3 regions of the Streptomyces sp. BoleA5 genome follow, and region 3 is predicted to be linked to each of the others. Evidence: riboswitches for the same ligand, from Rfam matches in the RefSeq annotation. Region 3 holds a riboswitch; each other region holds the start of a gene.
The links. Region 3 has a riboswitch for cobalamin ahead of B085_RS0101835 (prenyltransferase/squalene oxidase repeat-containing protein). Riboswitches for the same ligand answer to the same signal wherever they lie in the genome.
Positions count from the first base shown of each region.

Region 1: it holds a riboswitch for cobalamin, as region 3 does, so the genes downstream of both, B085_RS0113615 (CbtB domain-containing protein) here and B085_RS0101835 (prenyltransferase/squalene oxidase repeat-containing protein) in region 3, are expected to answer to the same signal.
Region 2: it holds a riboswitch for cobalamin, as region 3 does, so the genes downstream of both, B085_RS0121355 (cobalamin biosynthesis protein) here and B085_RS0101835 (prenyltransferase/squalene oxidase repeat-containing protein) in region 3, are expected to answer to the same signal.

Region 1 is NZ_KB892098.1:63,519-67,823, forward strand. Features, by position in the region: gene B085_RS0113605 (Tm-1-like ATP-binding domain-containing protein) at 1-1,155, shown strand, start outside; gene B085_RS0113610 (CbtA family protein) at 1,218-2,006, opposite strand; gene B085_RS0113615 (CbtB domain-containing protein) at 2,023-2,244, opposite strand; cobalamin riboswitch at 2,283-2,420, opposite strand; gene B085_RS0113620 (histidine phosphatase family protein) at 2,542-3,105, shown strand; partial or broken gene B085_RS42285 (energy-coupling factor ABC transporter permease) at 3,271-4,286, shown strand; gene cbiQ (cobalt ECF transporter T component CbiQ) at 4,289-4,305, shown strand, end outside.
Region 2 is NZ_KB892107.1:56,788-61,092, forward strand. Features, by position in the region: gene B085_RS0121340 (NAD(P)/FAD-dependent oxidoreductase) at 1-549, shown strand, start outside; gene B085_RS0121345 (inorganic phosphate transporter) at 879-2,093, shown strand; gene B085_RS0121350 (hypothetical protein) at 2,132-2,374, shown strand; cobalamin riboswitch at 2,528-2,657, shown strand; gene B085_RS0121355 (cobalamin biosynthesis protein) at 2,711-3,697, shown strand; gene B085_RS0121360 (cobyric acid synthase) at 3,694-4,305, shown strand, end outside.
Region 3 is NZ_KB892090.1:387,382-391,686, forward strand. Features, by position in the region: gene B085_RS0101830 (SCO2322 family protein) at 149-772, opposite strand; gene B085_RS0101835 (prenyltransferase/squalene oxidase repeat-containing protein) at 769-1,905, opposite strand; cobalamin riboswitch at 1,994-2,120, opposite strand; partial or broken gene B085_RS0101840 (MBL fold metallo-hydrolase) at 2,193-2,489, opposite strand; partial or broken gene B085_RS0101845 (aldehyde dehydrogenase family protein) at 2,484-2,976, shown strand; partial or broken gene B085_RS50360 (ferredoxin) at 2,981-3,221, shown strand; gene B085_RS0101850 (TetR family transcriptional regulator) at 3,184-3,807, opposite strand; gene B085_RS0101855 (glycosyltransferase family 4 protein) at 4,165-4,305, shown strand, end outside.

The DNA of each region.
Region 1 (4,305 bases), on a different contig from region 3:
GTGCTGATCGACGCGGGCGTGGCCGGCGAGCCCCTCGTGACCCCCGACATCCCCCGCTCCGTCGTGGCCTCCGCCGCGGGTGCGGACGCCGAACGGCTGCGCAGGGCGGGCGACCGCGGCACCGCGGTGACGGTCATGGCCGAGGGGGCGGCCCGGGTGGTGCGCCGGCTGCACGACGAGGGCAGGCTGCACGGCGTGCTGGCCGTCGGGGGCAGCGGCGGCACCTCGATCGCCACCCGCGCGATGCGGGAGCTGCCGCTGGGCGTGCCGAAGCTGATGGTCTCCTCGATGGCCGCGGGCGACGTCTCCCCGTACGTCGGCTCGACCGACATCGCCATGATGTACAGCGTCGTCGACATCGCGGGCGTCAACCGGGTGTCGGCGCCGATCCTGGCGAACGCGGCCGACGCCATCGCCGGGATGGCCAGGGGCTTCGCCGGGGCGCCCGCCGCGCCCGCCGGGGACCGGCCGCTGGTGGCGGCGAGCATGGCGGGGGTGACGACCCCCGGGGTCGACGCCGCCCGGGCGCGGCTCACCGAACTCGGCTACGAGGTGCTGGTCTTCCACTCCGTGGGCTCCGGCGGCCGCTCCCTGGAGTCGCTCGCCGGGGAGGGCATGTTCAGCGGGGTGCTCGACCTGACGCTCAGCGAGCTCGCCGACGAGCTGGTGGGCGGCGCCTTCGGCGCGGGGCCCGACCGGCTGCGCGCCGCGGGCCGCGCCGGACTGCCCCAGGTGGTGAGCCCGGGAGCGCTCGACATGGTCAAGTTCGGCCCGCTCGGCTCGCTGCCGGACCGCTTCCGGGCCCGTCACGTCCACGTCCACAACCCGTCGGTGACCGTGATCCGCACCTCCGCCGCCGAGTGCGCCGAACTCGGCCGTCAGGTCGCCGCGAAGCTGCGCGCGGCCACCGGCCCGGCCACGCTCCTGCTGCCGCTGCGCGGGCTGTCCACCCTCGGGGCGCCGGGCGGGCCGTACCACGACCGGGCGGTGGACGGGGTGCTGTTCCACACCCTCCGCGAGGAGTTGCGCGGCAGCCGGGTGGAGGTCGCCGAGTACGACACGCACCTCAACGACCCCGCCTTCGGCCGCGCCGCGGCGGACCGGCTGCACGCGCTCGTCTCCTCCGTGCACGCGACCGCCCGCACGACGCGCTGAGCGTCGTACGGGCGGTCGTGCGTACGGTGCGGCGGGCCCGGCCGAGGGCCCGGACGGCGGCCCTAGACGGAGGCCGCCGTGCCCGCGCCCACGGCGTCGCGCCCCGCGGAGGCGGCGGCCGGGGCCGGTTCCAGCAGGCGTCCGGCCAGGTGGCCGAAGACCAGCCCGAAGGAGGTCCACAGCGTCAGCTGGACCGCCAGCGCCGCCAGACGGAACTGCCACAGCAGTTGCGCCGGGAAGTGCTCCGGCACCTCGTCGATCCCGGGCAGCAGCGCGTACGCGAGCCCCACGGTCACGACGAGGAAGACGCCGGCGGCCACGGTCGCGTACCAGTTGCCCAGGCGCGGCGCGAGGCGCCTGCCCAGGATCACGGTGGCGATCGCGAGCAGCACGCTGAGCAGCATCATCAGGAAGTACAGCGTGGTGCGTTCGCCGATGGTGTCGGGGTCGCCGACGGCCGGCGGGTTGGCGGGGTACTTCAGGAAGGGCACGACGTAGACCGCGACGAGCGCCGCGGCCGACAGCAGCATCGCCGTCGACCGGGCGCCGAAGCGGCCGATCCGCCCGAGGGCGAAGCAGTAGGCGAGCGCGGCGATGCCGCCCAGCGCCACGCCGTACACGAGGAGGCCGGTGGCCAGACCGGCGGTGGACTGCAGGGCACGGCTGACCGGTTCGGTGCCGCCGTGCTCGTGGGCGTGCGACTCCTCGAACGCGATGGCGGCGTCGACCCGGGACTCGCCCAGCAGGTAGGCGACGACCAGCGCGAACGCGCCGGCGGCGAGGCCGGCCAGCATGCCCCGCACCAGCAGTTGTCTGACGGTGACCGAATTGACGGGGGTGGCGGGGTTCATCGGTGCGGCGCCCCTGTCAGTGGCAGGGGAAGCCGAGCAGGTGGCGCCCGTCGTGCAGCCACTCGTGGACGTTCTCACCGGACATGAGGGACGTGGCCCCCTGCTCGGCACCCACGAAGTAGAGCAGGACCAGCATCAGGACGCCGAAGAAGACCGCCCAGGGCAGGATCGCCCTGATCGGCAGCGTCAAGGGGGCGGCGGAAGGGGCTATGGCCGGCGAGGCGGCGGACTGCGCCATGGCATGACCTCCTGGTGGGAACTCGCGTCCCGGTCGGTGGAGCTCTGTCGGACGACTGCGGGTCTGACTCGCCTGGCGCTGGGCTGGGCTTACAGTGGCGCGACCGTGCCGGATTTGCACCGGACTTCCGCCGTGTCGTCGTGAATGTCGTCGTGACGGTACCGCGATCCGGTGATCCGGCCAAGGGCGCGCGTTCACGCCACGGCATGCGCGGGAGCCGCTTCGGTGCCGCGGGCAGGCCCGGTGCGGGGCGGCAGTCGGCGATTCCAGGTGATCGCCGGAGAACGAGGAGGGTGCATGACGACCCGGGTGACGTTGATCTCACCGGTGGTGAACGCGGCGCTGCGCGAGGCGCGTTTCGACGACGACGTGCCGCCGGACGGGCAGGCGCTCGCCGCCGCCCGCGCCTTGGCCGGTTCGCTGCCCTCCGCGGTACCGGTGCCCGTCTCGCCCACGGTGCGCTGCCACGCGACCGCGCAGGCGCTCGGCCTCGCCGCCGAGGAGACCGCGCCCGCGGGCTGGGCGCTGGGCCGCTGGCGGGGACGCACCCTGGCCGAGGTGAGCGCCGAGGAACCGGAGGCGGTGGCCGCCTGGCTCTCCGACCCGGACGCCGCGCCGCACGACGCCGAGTCGCTGCGCGAGCTGTGCGCCCGCGTCGGCGGCTGGCTCGACGGGCTCGCCGCCACGCCGGGCCGGGTGCTCGCCGTCGTCGAACCGGAGATCGTCCGGGCCTGCGCGGTACGGGCCCTGGGTGCGCCGGAGGCGTCCTTCTGGCGGATCGACGTGCCCCCGCTGACGGCGACGGAATTCAGCGGGCGGTCCGGACGCTGGAACCTGCGGGCGGGGCGCCCGTTGGGCTGACCGGGCACCGGAAGCGCGGCTGAAGCGGGCTGAAGCGGGATGAAGCGCGAACGGGCATACGCGGGGCATGCGCTCCAGCATCAGACAGGCTCTTGCAAGTCAGTCGCAATAGGACTCTATGATTGAGCGTTCGACTTCCGACGCGACCCCGGAGCGGAGCTCTCCATGCATGTACCCGACGGATTCATCGACGCCCCGGTGTCGGTGGCGGCCGGTGCCGTCGCGGCGGCAGCCGTGGCGGTGAGCCTGCGCGGTGCGCGACGCGAACTGGACGAGCGCACCGCGCCGCTGGCCGGACTCGTCTCCGCGTTCATCTTCGCCGTCCAGATGCTCAACTTCCCGGTGGCCGCCGGCACCAGCGGCCACCTCCTCGGCGGAGCGCTCGCGGCGATACTCGTCGGCCCCTATACAGGGGTGTTGTGCGTGTCCGTGGTCCTGCTCATCCAGGGCGTGCTCTTCGCCGACGGCGGCCTCACCGCCCTCGGCGTGAACATCACCGACATGGCGATCGTGACCGTGGTCGTCGCCTACGCCCTCTTCCGCGCTCTGGTCAAGGTGCTGCCGAACGGGCGCGGCGGGGTGACGGGCGCGGCCTTCGTCGCGGCCCTGGTCTCCGTCCCGGCCGCGGCGGTCGCCTTCACCGGGATCTACGCGCTGGGCGGGACGACCGACGTCTCGCTCGGCAAGGTCTTCACCGCCATGGTCGGCGTGCACGTCCTGATCGGCATCGGTGAGGCGGTGATCACCGCCGCGACGGTGGGCGCCGTCATCGCCGTCCGCCCCGACCTCGTCCACGGCGCCCGTGACCTGCGCCGCCCGCTGGAACTGAAGGAGGCGACCGTCTGATGGCGGCCGTGACCGACACCCCGAAGCGCGGCGGCATACGGCCGCTGTGGATCGCCGGCCTGATCGCCGCCCTGGCGCTCGCCGGATTCGTCAGCTACTACGCCTCGGCCAGCCCCGACGGGCTGGAGAAGGTCGCCGCCGACCACGGCATCGACAAGAAGGCCGAGGACCACGCGGCCAAGGACTCGCCGCTGGCGGACTACCAGACCAAGGACGTCGGCGACGCCCGGCTCTCCGGCGGCCTCGCCGGTGTCATCGGTGTCGGCGCCACCCTGGCGCTCGGCACCGGCGTCTTCTGGATCGTCCGCCGCCGGCCGCGCGCGGACGAGGGCTGACGGTGGGCGCGGGCCACGC
Region 2 (4,305 bases), on a different contig from region 3:
GCGCACGCGTACATGTACGCGCAGCGCACCGCCGACGACCGGATCGCCATCGGCGGCCGCGGGGTGCCGTACCGCTTCGGTTCGCGCACGGACAACGACGGCCGCACCCAGGCGGCGACGGTGGAGGCGCTCCGCGAGATCCTCGTGCGCTTCTTCCCGGCGACGGGGCGGGTGGGGATCGACCACGCCTGGTCCGGGGTGCTCGGCGTGCCGCGCGACTGGTGCGCGACCGTCGAGCTGGACCGCTCCACCGGCCTGGGCTGGGCGGGCGGCTACGTCGGCAGCGGTGTCGCCACGGCGAACCTCGCGGCGCGGACGCTGCGGGACCTCGTGCAGATGGACTCCGGCCAGGCGCACGGAACCGAGCTGACGGCCCTGCCGTGGGTGCACCACCGCGTGCGCCGCTGGGAGCCCGAGCCCTTCCGGTGGATCGGGGTGCACGGGCTGTACGCGGCCTACCGCGGCGCCGACCGGCGCGAGCAGGCCGGACGCAGCGTGGAGACCGACCGGGTGGCCCGCATCGCGGACCGCATCTCGGGCCGCCACTAGCCAGAGGAGATTCGGCCGGTACGTGCGGGGCCGGCGCTTGCGCCCGCAGGGCGCGAGACGAACGCGCACGGACCACCGCCGGCACGCCCCCGGTTCGTGCCGCGAGACGGCGGCGGAGCGGGCCGTCGCCGCGTGACCAGGATCTCTTCCTGACCTCCGGAAAGGGGTGGTCGAAGCACGCGAAAGGCCGGATTCCGGGCCGCGGCCGGGGCCGGGCCACACCCCCCGCACGCACCGGCACCGCCGCGCCTCCCCTCGTTCACCTTCCGTTCATCCAGACTCCGTACGGTCGCCACCGCCACTGTCCGATCGAACGAATGCCTGGGTCAATGGAACACATCACGCTCCTGATCGGAATCGTGATCATTACCGCACTCGTGTTCGACTTCACGAACGGTTTCCACGACACCGCCAATGCGATGGCGACCACCATCTCCACTGGCGCACTCAAGCCCAAGACGGCGGTGGCCATGTCCGCCGTGCTCAACCTCGTCGGCGCCTTCCTCTCCGTCGAGGTGGCGAAGACGATCTCCGGCGGGATCCTCGACGAGAGCGCGGGCATCAAGCCCGAGGTGATCTTCGCGGGACTCGTCGGCGCGATCGTCTGGAACCTGCTGACCTGGCTGGCGGGACTCCCCTCCAGCTCCTCCCACGCCCTCTTCGGCGGCCTCATCGGCGCCTCCGTCGCCTCGGCCGGATTCAGCTCGGTCAACGGTGACGCGGTCGTCATGAAGGTCCTGATCCCGGCCGTCTGCGCCCCGGTGGTCGCCGGGGTCGGCGCGATGCTGGCGACCCGGCTGACCTACCGCATCGGCCGCAACGCCGATCCGGCCGCCACCGCCAAGGGCTACCGGGCCGGGCAGATCGCCTCGGCCGGCCTCGTCTCCCTCGCCCACGGCACCAACGACGCACAGAAGACCATGGGTGTCATCACCCTCGCCCTGATCGCCGGCAACGTCGTCGCGCCCGACTCCGACCCGCCGCTGTGGGTCATCGTCTCGGCGGGCATGGCGATCGCGCTCGGCACCTTCATCGGTGGCTGGCGGATCATCCGCACCATGGGCAAGGGCATCACCGACATCCAGCCGCCGCAGGGCTTCGCCGCCCAGACCGGCGCCGCGACCGTCATCCTGGCCTCCTCGCACCTCGGCTTCTCGCTCTCCACCACGCAGGTCTGCTCCGGCTCCGTCATGGGCGCCGGCGTCGGCCGCAAGGGCGGTGTCGTCCGCTGGAGCACCGCGGGCCGGATGTTCGCCGCGTGGGGGCTCACCCTCCCTGCCGCGGGCCTGGTCGCGGCGGGCGCCGCGCTCCTCGCCGACCAGGGCGACTGGGGTGTCACGACGGTCGCCGTCCTGGCGCTCGCCGCGTGCACCGCGATCTGGATCGCCTCCCGCCGCAAGCCCGTCGACCACACCAACGTCAACGAGGGCCACGACGCCGAGGAGCCGGGCGTCATCACCACGGCCATCGCCGCCGTCATCCCGCCGCCCGCGGGGCTGACCACGACCGCCGCCGGCACCGACCCCGCCAAGGCCTCCGCCTGACGGCGGCAGCCGCACCGGCCCCGGAAGGAACCAGCACCATGCACATCGACTGGGCTGCCCTCGGCTCCGTCTTCGGCGTCAGCCTCGCCGTGACCGTCGGACTCGTCGGCCTGTTCACCCTCGGCATCGTCGGCCTGTCCAGGCAGGGCACCGCCGGCGGCGGCGAGGCGGGCACCTCCGCCGCGGGTGGCACCACCGCCCTGGCCCGCACCGGCGCGTACCTGTGCTTCGCGCTGTGCGCGGCGGCGGTGGCGTACGGGATCTACCTGATCGTCGCCTGACCCGCACGTCCCCGCGCACCGCGGTGTGAAGTTGACCTCAGCTCCCGGCCTTCCGGCCGTGAGCTGGGGTTTCTTCTTGTCCACAGGCTGTCGCGATGAGTTGACGGGCCGGAGCGGGGCGTGGTGGTATCGGAACCGCCAAACGGCGGCAGGAGAGGAAGTCCGGTGCGAATCCGGCGCGGTCCCGCCACTGTCACCGGGGAGCGGACCCCCGCCCATGGCCACGGCCCCGACTCGGGGCTGGAAGGCCGGGGGTGCCGCCGATCCGGGAGCCAGGAGACTCTCGTCGCCGGTCACGTCGAACCAGGGCGCGGACCCTGAGTGAGGACTCCTGTGATGCGCGGCTCCGGCCGTTCACCCGGCACCGGCGTCGCGGCGCCGTGCGCGTTCGCCACCGGCGCCGCCCTCGGCTGGCTCGCCGACCTGGCCCTCGCCGACCCGCGCCGCGGTCACCCCGTCGCGGTGTTCGGCCGCGCCGCCGCCCGCCTGGAGCGGGCGCTGTGGCGCGACCACCGCGGTCGCGGCGCCCTCCACACGGCCCTGTGCGCGGGCGGCGCCGTGGCGGCCGCGGCCGGGCTCCAGCGTGCCGTGCGCCGTTCCGGAGCGGCGTCCGTCGCCCTGACGGCGGCGGCGACCTGGGCCGTGCTCGGCGGGACATCCCTGGTACACGAGGCACGGATCGTCGGTGCCGCCCTGTCCACCGGTGACATGGAGGCGGCGCGCGAGCGGCTGCCCCATCTGTGCGGCCGCGACCCGCAGGCGCTGGACGAGGCGCAACTGGCCCGGGCGGTGGTGGAGTCCGTCGCGGAGAACACCTCGGACGCCGTCGTGGGGGCCCTGGTGTGGGGTGCGCTGGGCGGCGTACCGGGGCTCGTGGGCTTCCGGGCGGTCAACACCCTGGACGCGATGGTGGGTCACAAGTCGCCGCGGCACCGGCGGTTCGGCTGGGCCGCGGCCCGGCTGGACGACGTCGCCGGCTACCCCGGCGCCCGGCTGACCGCCGCGCTCGCGGTGCTGGCCGGCCCCGACCCCCGGGGGGCGTGGCGGGCCTGGCGCACGGACGGCCCCCGGCATCCCAGCCCGAACGCGGGGCCGGTGGAGGCCTCGTTCGCCGGGGCGTTGGGCGTGCGCCTCGGGGGGACGCTTGCCTATGACGGGCGGGTGGAGCACCGGCCCGTGCTGGGGGCGGGGAACCGGCCGGTGGAGGTACGGGACATCGAACGGGCGGCGCGGTTGTCGCGGCGGGTCGGCGCGCTGGCGCTGGTGGTCGCGGTGGGCGGGCGCCTGGCGTGGGGCGCGGTCGCCCGGGGGAGGGACTCATGAGGGGCGGGGGCCTGCTGGTCGCGGGGACCACGTCGGACGCCGGCAAGAGCGTCGTCACGGCGGGGATCTGCCGGTGGCTGACGCGGCAGGGCGTGTCCGTGGCGCCGTTCAAGGCGCAGAACATGTCGCTGAACTCGTACGTGACCCGCGAGGGCGCCGAGATCGGCCGCGCCCAGGCGATGCAGGCCCAGGCCGCGCGCGTGGAGCCGTCGGCCCTGATGAACCCGGTGCTGCTCAAGCCCGGCGGGGACCGCACGAGCCAGGTCGTCCTGATGGGGCGCCCGGTGGGCGAGATGAGTGCGCGCGGCTACCACAACGGGAGCCGCGCGGAGCTGCTGGAGACCGTCACCGGCTGCCTGGAGGAGCTGCGCGGGCGGTACGACGCGGTGATCTGCGAGGGCGCCGGCAGCCCGGCCGAGATCAACCTGCGGCGGGGCGACATCGTCAACATGGGCCTGGCGCGGGCCGCCCGGCTCCCGGTGGTCGTGGTCGGCGACATCGACCGGGGAGGGGTCTTCGCCTCGTTCTTCGGGACGACGGCGCTGCTCGCCCCGGAGGACCAGGAACTGGTCTGCGGATACCTGGTCAACAAGTTCCGCGGCGACGTG
Region 3 (4,305 bases):
ACGACTGATCGCTGTCGCGGCCGGGGCGGAGCAGCGTCGGCGGAACGGCGGGTGTCCGGGGTGGGCGAGCCGTCGCGGCGGTCACGGGGGCGCAGCCGAACCGGCAGCGTGAGTGCCCTCGGCGGTCGGGGCAGGGGTGTGCCGGCGGTCACGGGCGGTCGCTCCGGCGGCGGCGGACCTGCCAGGCGGCGGCCGCGACGACGAGGAGGACGACTCCTGCGGCGCCGTACGTGCCGAGCGCGGGGCCCGGGGAAGAGGTGGGGGCGGGGGGTGCGGCGGCGTCGGCGACCTGCTCGCCGCAGCCCTTGGCGGGGTAGCCGGCGATGGCGCAGACCAGGCCCGCGGAGTTGTAGCGGAGCGGGGGCGCGACGGCGGCCAGGGCGTCGGCGGAGGTGGCGTCGGCGGGGACGCGGGCGCAGGCGGTGCGGATGGCCGGGGCGTCGGCGGCGGTGCCGAAGTCGAGCAGCAGGGCGACCCGCTTGGTGCCCGGGCGGGCCGGGGTGCCCTCGCAGACGGCGGCGAACCGGGCCGTGCCGCGGGGGCGGGCGGCCGAGTCGGCGTCGGGGCTGACGCCGAAGCGCCAGCCCTCCACGGCACCGTCGCCGGGGCGGCTGAGGGCCGGCCCGGTCGTCGCGTACGTCCAGGCGCCGGTGGCGGCGTCACGCTGCCAGAAGGACCAGTACCGGTAGGCGGCCGCGTGCGCGGGCGTCGAGACGAGGGCGGCCACCAGGGCCAGGAGGAGTGCCGCCGCCGTGAGGGGCGGCCGCCTCACAGCCGGTGCTTCCGGCCGGCGAGCAGCACCCCGATGCCGATGCCGGCGACCAGGCAGGCGCCCACGATCCACCACACCGAACTGCCGTCCGAGGACTCGGGCTTCTGCTGGGCGACCGGGCCGAGGGCGCTGAGCCGCGTGACGTGGTCCCGCATCGGGTTGCCGGTGGCGTACGCGGCGAGGGCGAGCTGTGCGAGGGCGGTGGGGTTGTCCTTCGCCCAGGCGCCGGAGTTGGCGGCGAGCCAGTTGTAGGCGCCCTTGGCGGCGTCGAGATGGCCGCCGGCGACGAGGGCGATGACGGCGTCGGCGGTGGTGCCGAAGTCGGGGGTCTTCTGGTCGGAGCCCGGGGTGACGGCGTCGAAGTGGCCGCCGCCGGCGGTGAGCCGGGCCGCGAGCCAGGCGGCGCCCGCGTCGGAGGCGCTGCCGCCGCACCCGTCGCGCACGGGGACGTCGCGGCCGGGGGCCTCGACGACGAGGCCCGCGCCCTCGGCGCCGCGCACGGCGTCGGCGGTGGCCTTGGCGTTGGCCGCGAGGTCACCCGACTTGGGGTCGGGCTGGTAGGCGAACGCGCCGCCGTCCTTCTTGCCGCAGGCCAACTGGAGGGAGCGCAGCGCGTCGTAGGGCGACAGGCCGTCGGTGGTCACGGACTTGACGTCGGTGCCGGCGGCCTTGAGGCCGCCGATGACGACGCCCGTGGAGTCGGCGTCGGAGGCTCCGCCGGGGTTGTACGACCAACCGCCGTCGCGGTTCTGCACCTTGGCGAGCCACTCGGCGGCGCGCTTGACGGCGAAGTCCTGCCCGTGGACGGCGAGCGCCTGGACGGCTATGGCGGTGGCGTTGGTGTCCTCGGTCCCCGGGTCGCAGGGCGCCGTCGGGTCGGGACGGTACGAGGCGAATCCGCCGTCCGCGCACTGCTGCCCGGCGAGCCACTTCACCGCGTCACCGGCCGGTTCCATGTCGGCCGCGTGCAGCGCCAGCAGCGCGTACGACTGGCGCCACACGCCGTCGTACGTCGGGTCGGCGTCCCCGTACAGCGCGGCGGGGGCCGCTGCCGGCGAGGGTGACGGCGACGCGGCTATGAGGAGCGTGCTGAAGGCGGCCAGGGCGGCCGCGGCGGTGCGGCGCAGATGCATCGGGTGGTGCCTTTCGGGTGAGCGGTCGCGCAGACGGATGCGGGCGCGCGGTCACGGCACCGGGCTCCGGCTCCGTGTACCTCGACGGAAGAGCCGCTCCCGTCCGCGCGGGTGCTCCGGCTGGGCCCTCCCCGGCCGGGGACGGCTCACGGTTGCGGGTCAGCGCCGGATTCGCACCGGCTTCCCCCGCTCGGACGTGATTGGACTTGGTTGTGTCGAGCACACCTTAGCCGGGACCGCGTGCCGCGCCGTGCCCGGCCTGGTGCGGTCTGCCTCACACCGGCCGCTCACACCGCGGTGTACGCGACCGGGTCGGAACCGGGCACCGGTTCGGCGTGCCCGAGCTTGACCAGGCGGCGCAGGTGGGCCTCGGCCTCGGCGACGGCGATGTTCCGGGAGGGGAAGGGGATCTGCTCCCAGAGGCGGTTCCACCGCATGGCCGCGGCGAGCTCCCACGGGGTGCGGGGGGCCTCGGCGATCAGGGCGCGGAGCGAGACGAGGCGGGCGGTGTGGTGGTCCGGCAGTTCGCGTACCCGGGCGCCGGCGCCGGTGGAGGCGTGCTCGTGGGCGGGCAGCACCTCGGCGTCGGCGACCCCCTTGACCCCGCCACCCAGGTCGGGCCGCTGGTCGCCCGCCGCCGGCAGCAGCGCTCCCTGGACTACGTCGCCTTCAGGCAGCAGGAGGGCGCCAAGGTCCTCACCGGCGGCGGCCGCCCGCAGGCGCAGCCCACCGGCTGGTACGTCGAGCCCACCCTCTTCGGCGACGTGTCCAACTCCATGCGGATCGCCCGCGAGGAGATCTTCGGCCCGGTCATCTGCCTGCTGCCGTACGAGGACGAGGCGGAGGCCGTCCGCATCGCCGACGACTCCGACCACGGCCTTCCGGCAGGGTCTGTACCGGCGATCCGCCGGCGCACCGGCACGTTCGACGTCAACACCTTCAGCCGCGACATGCTCGGCCCCTTCGGCGGCTACAGGAACTCCGGGCTCGGGCGCGAGTTTCGGGCCGGAGGAGCTGGGCGAGTACCTGGAGCACAAGATGGTCCACCTGCCCGCCGGCTGGGAGGGCTGACCCCGTGGGGGACCGCTGGCACATCGAGGTCGACCGGGGAGTGCGCATCGGCACGGGCATGTGCGTGAGCTCCGCGCCGGGCGGCTTCACCCTGGCCTCCGCCCGGCAGTCCCACGCGGCGGCGGAGGGCTGCCCGGTGGAGGCGATCAGCATCGCGCTGGCCGACTGGCGAGGCCGTCTTCCCGCCCGAGGAGCGACGTGCCGGGGTCACGCCTGCGCGCGGCGCGGATCGGTCAGGTCGATGAGCCGGCAGACGGTCTCGATGTCGATCTTCACCTGGGCGATCGAGGCGCGCCCGGACAGCCAGGTCACAAGCGCCGAGTGCCATGTGTGCTCGATGACGCGCACCGCGGACAGCAGCTCGGGCCCGGGCGGCCCGTCCAGCCGCATCGCGTCCAGCACGATCGCGGTCGTCAGCCGCGAAACGGCGTCCACCTCCGGGCTCACGGAACGGTCGGCGAAGGTCAGCGCCCGCACCATGGCGTCCGCGAGGTGCGGCTCCCGCTGCATCGCGCGGAACGCGCGCATCAGCGTCTCCGCCACGCGGTCCGCGGGCGCGGCAGCCGAGGGCGGACGCTTGCGCAGCGCCTCGTGGAGGTGCTCCAGCTGGTCACGCATCGTGGCGACGAGCAGATGGATCTTGGACGGGAAGTAGCGGTAGAGGGTGCCGAGCGCGACGTTCGACTGCTCGGCGACCTCGCGCATCTGGACGGCGTCGAATCCGCCCCGCACGGCGAGCTCGGCGCTGGTGCGCAGGATGCGGCGCCGCCGGGCTTCCTGACGTTCGGTCAGCGGCACGGGGGACGGCGTCGGCTGAGGAGCTGCGGTCATCTGTCCCAATCCGAATCTGTGCGCCGTGCGGAACCTTCCCCAGCGTACTGCGGTGCCTTGCCGCGGGGTCCGCTCTGTTCCGCCGCCGTGTGCGGCTGCGCCGGGCTGCCCGGTGGGTGCCCTTTGCGGCCGGTGGTTGTGTGCGGGTTGTTTGCTGCGGCGGGCGGGTGGGTGAACCCCCCCCACGGCCCCCACCGCGGCGTGGCGGGAATCACCCGCACCAGCCAGAACCCCCCGCACGGCTACAGGTATCTTCGTGCTCTCGGGCCAACTCCTGAGTAACCGATTCTGAAACTTGTTCTACCAACGCACGGGCGGCTACGCTCCCGCTGAAGTGCAGTGAGAAGGGGGCCGTGAGTGACCGCAGAGGCCAGGCCGCTCCGGATCGCGCTGCTCACCTACAAGGGGAACCCGTTCTGCGGTGGCCAGGGCGTCTACGTGCGCCATCTGTCCAGGGAACTCGCCCGGCTCGGCCATAGCGTCGAGGTGATCGGGGCC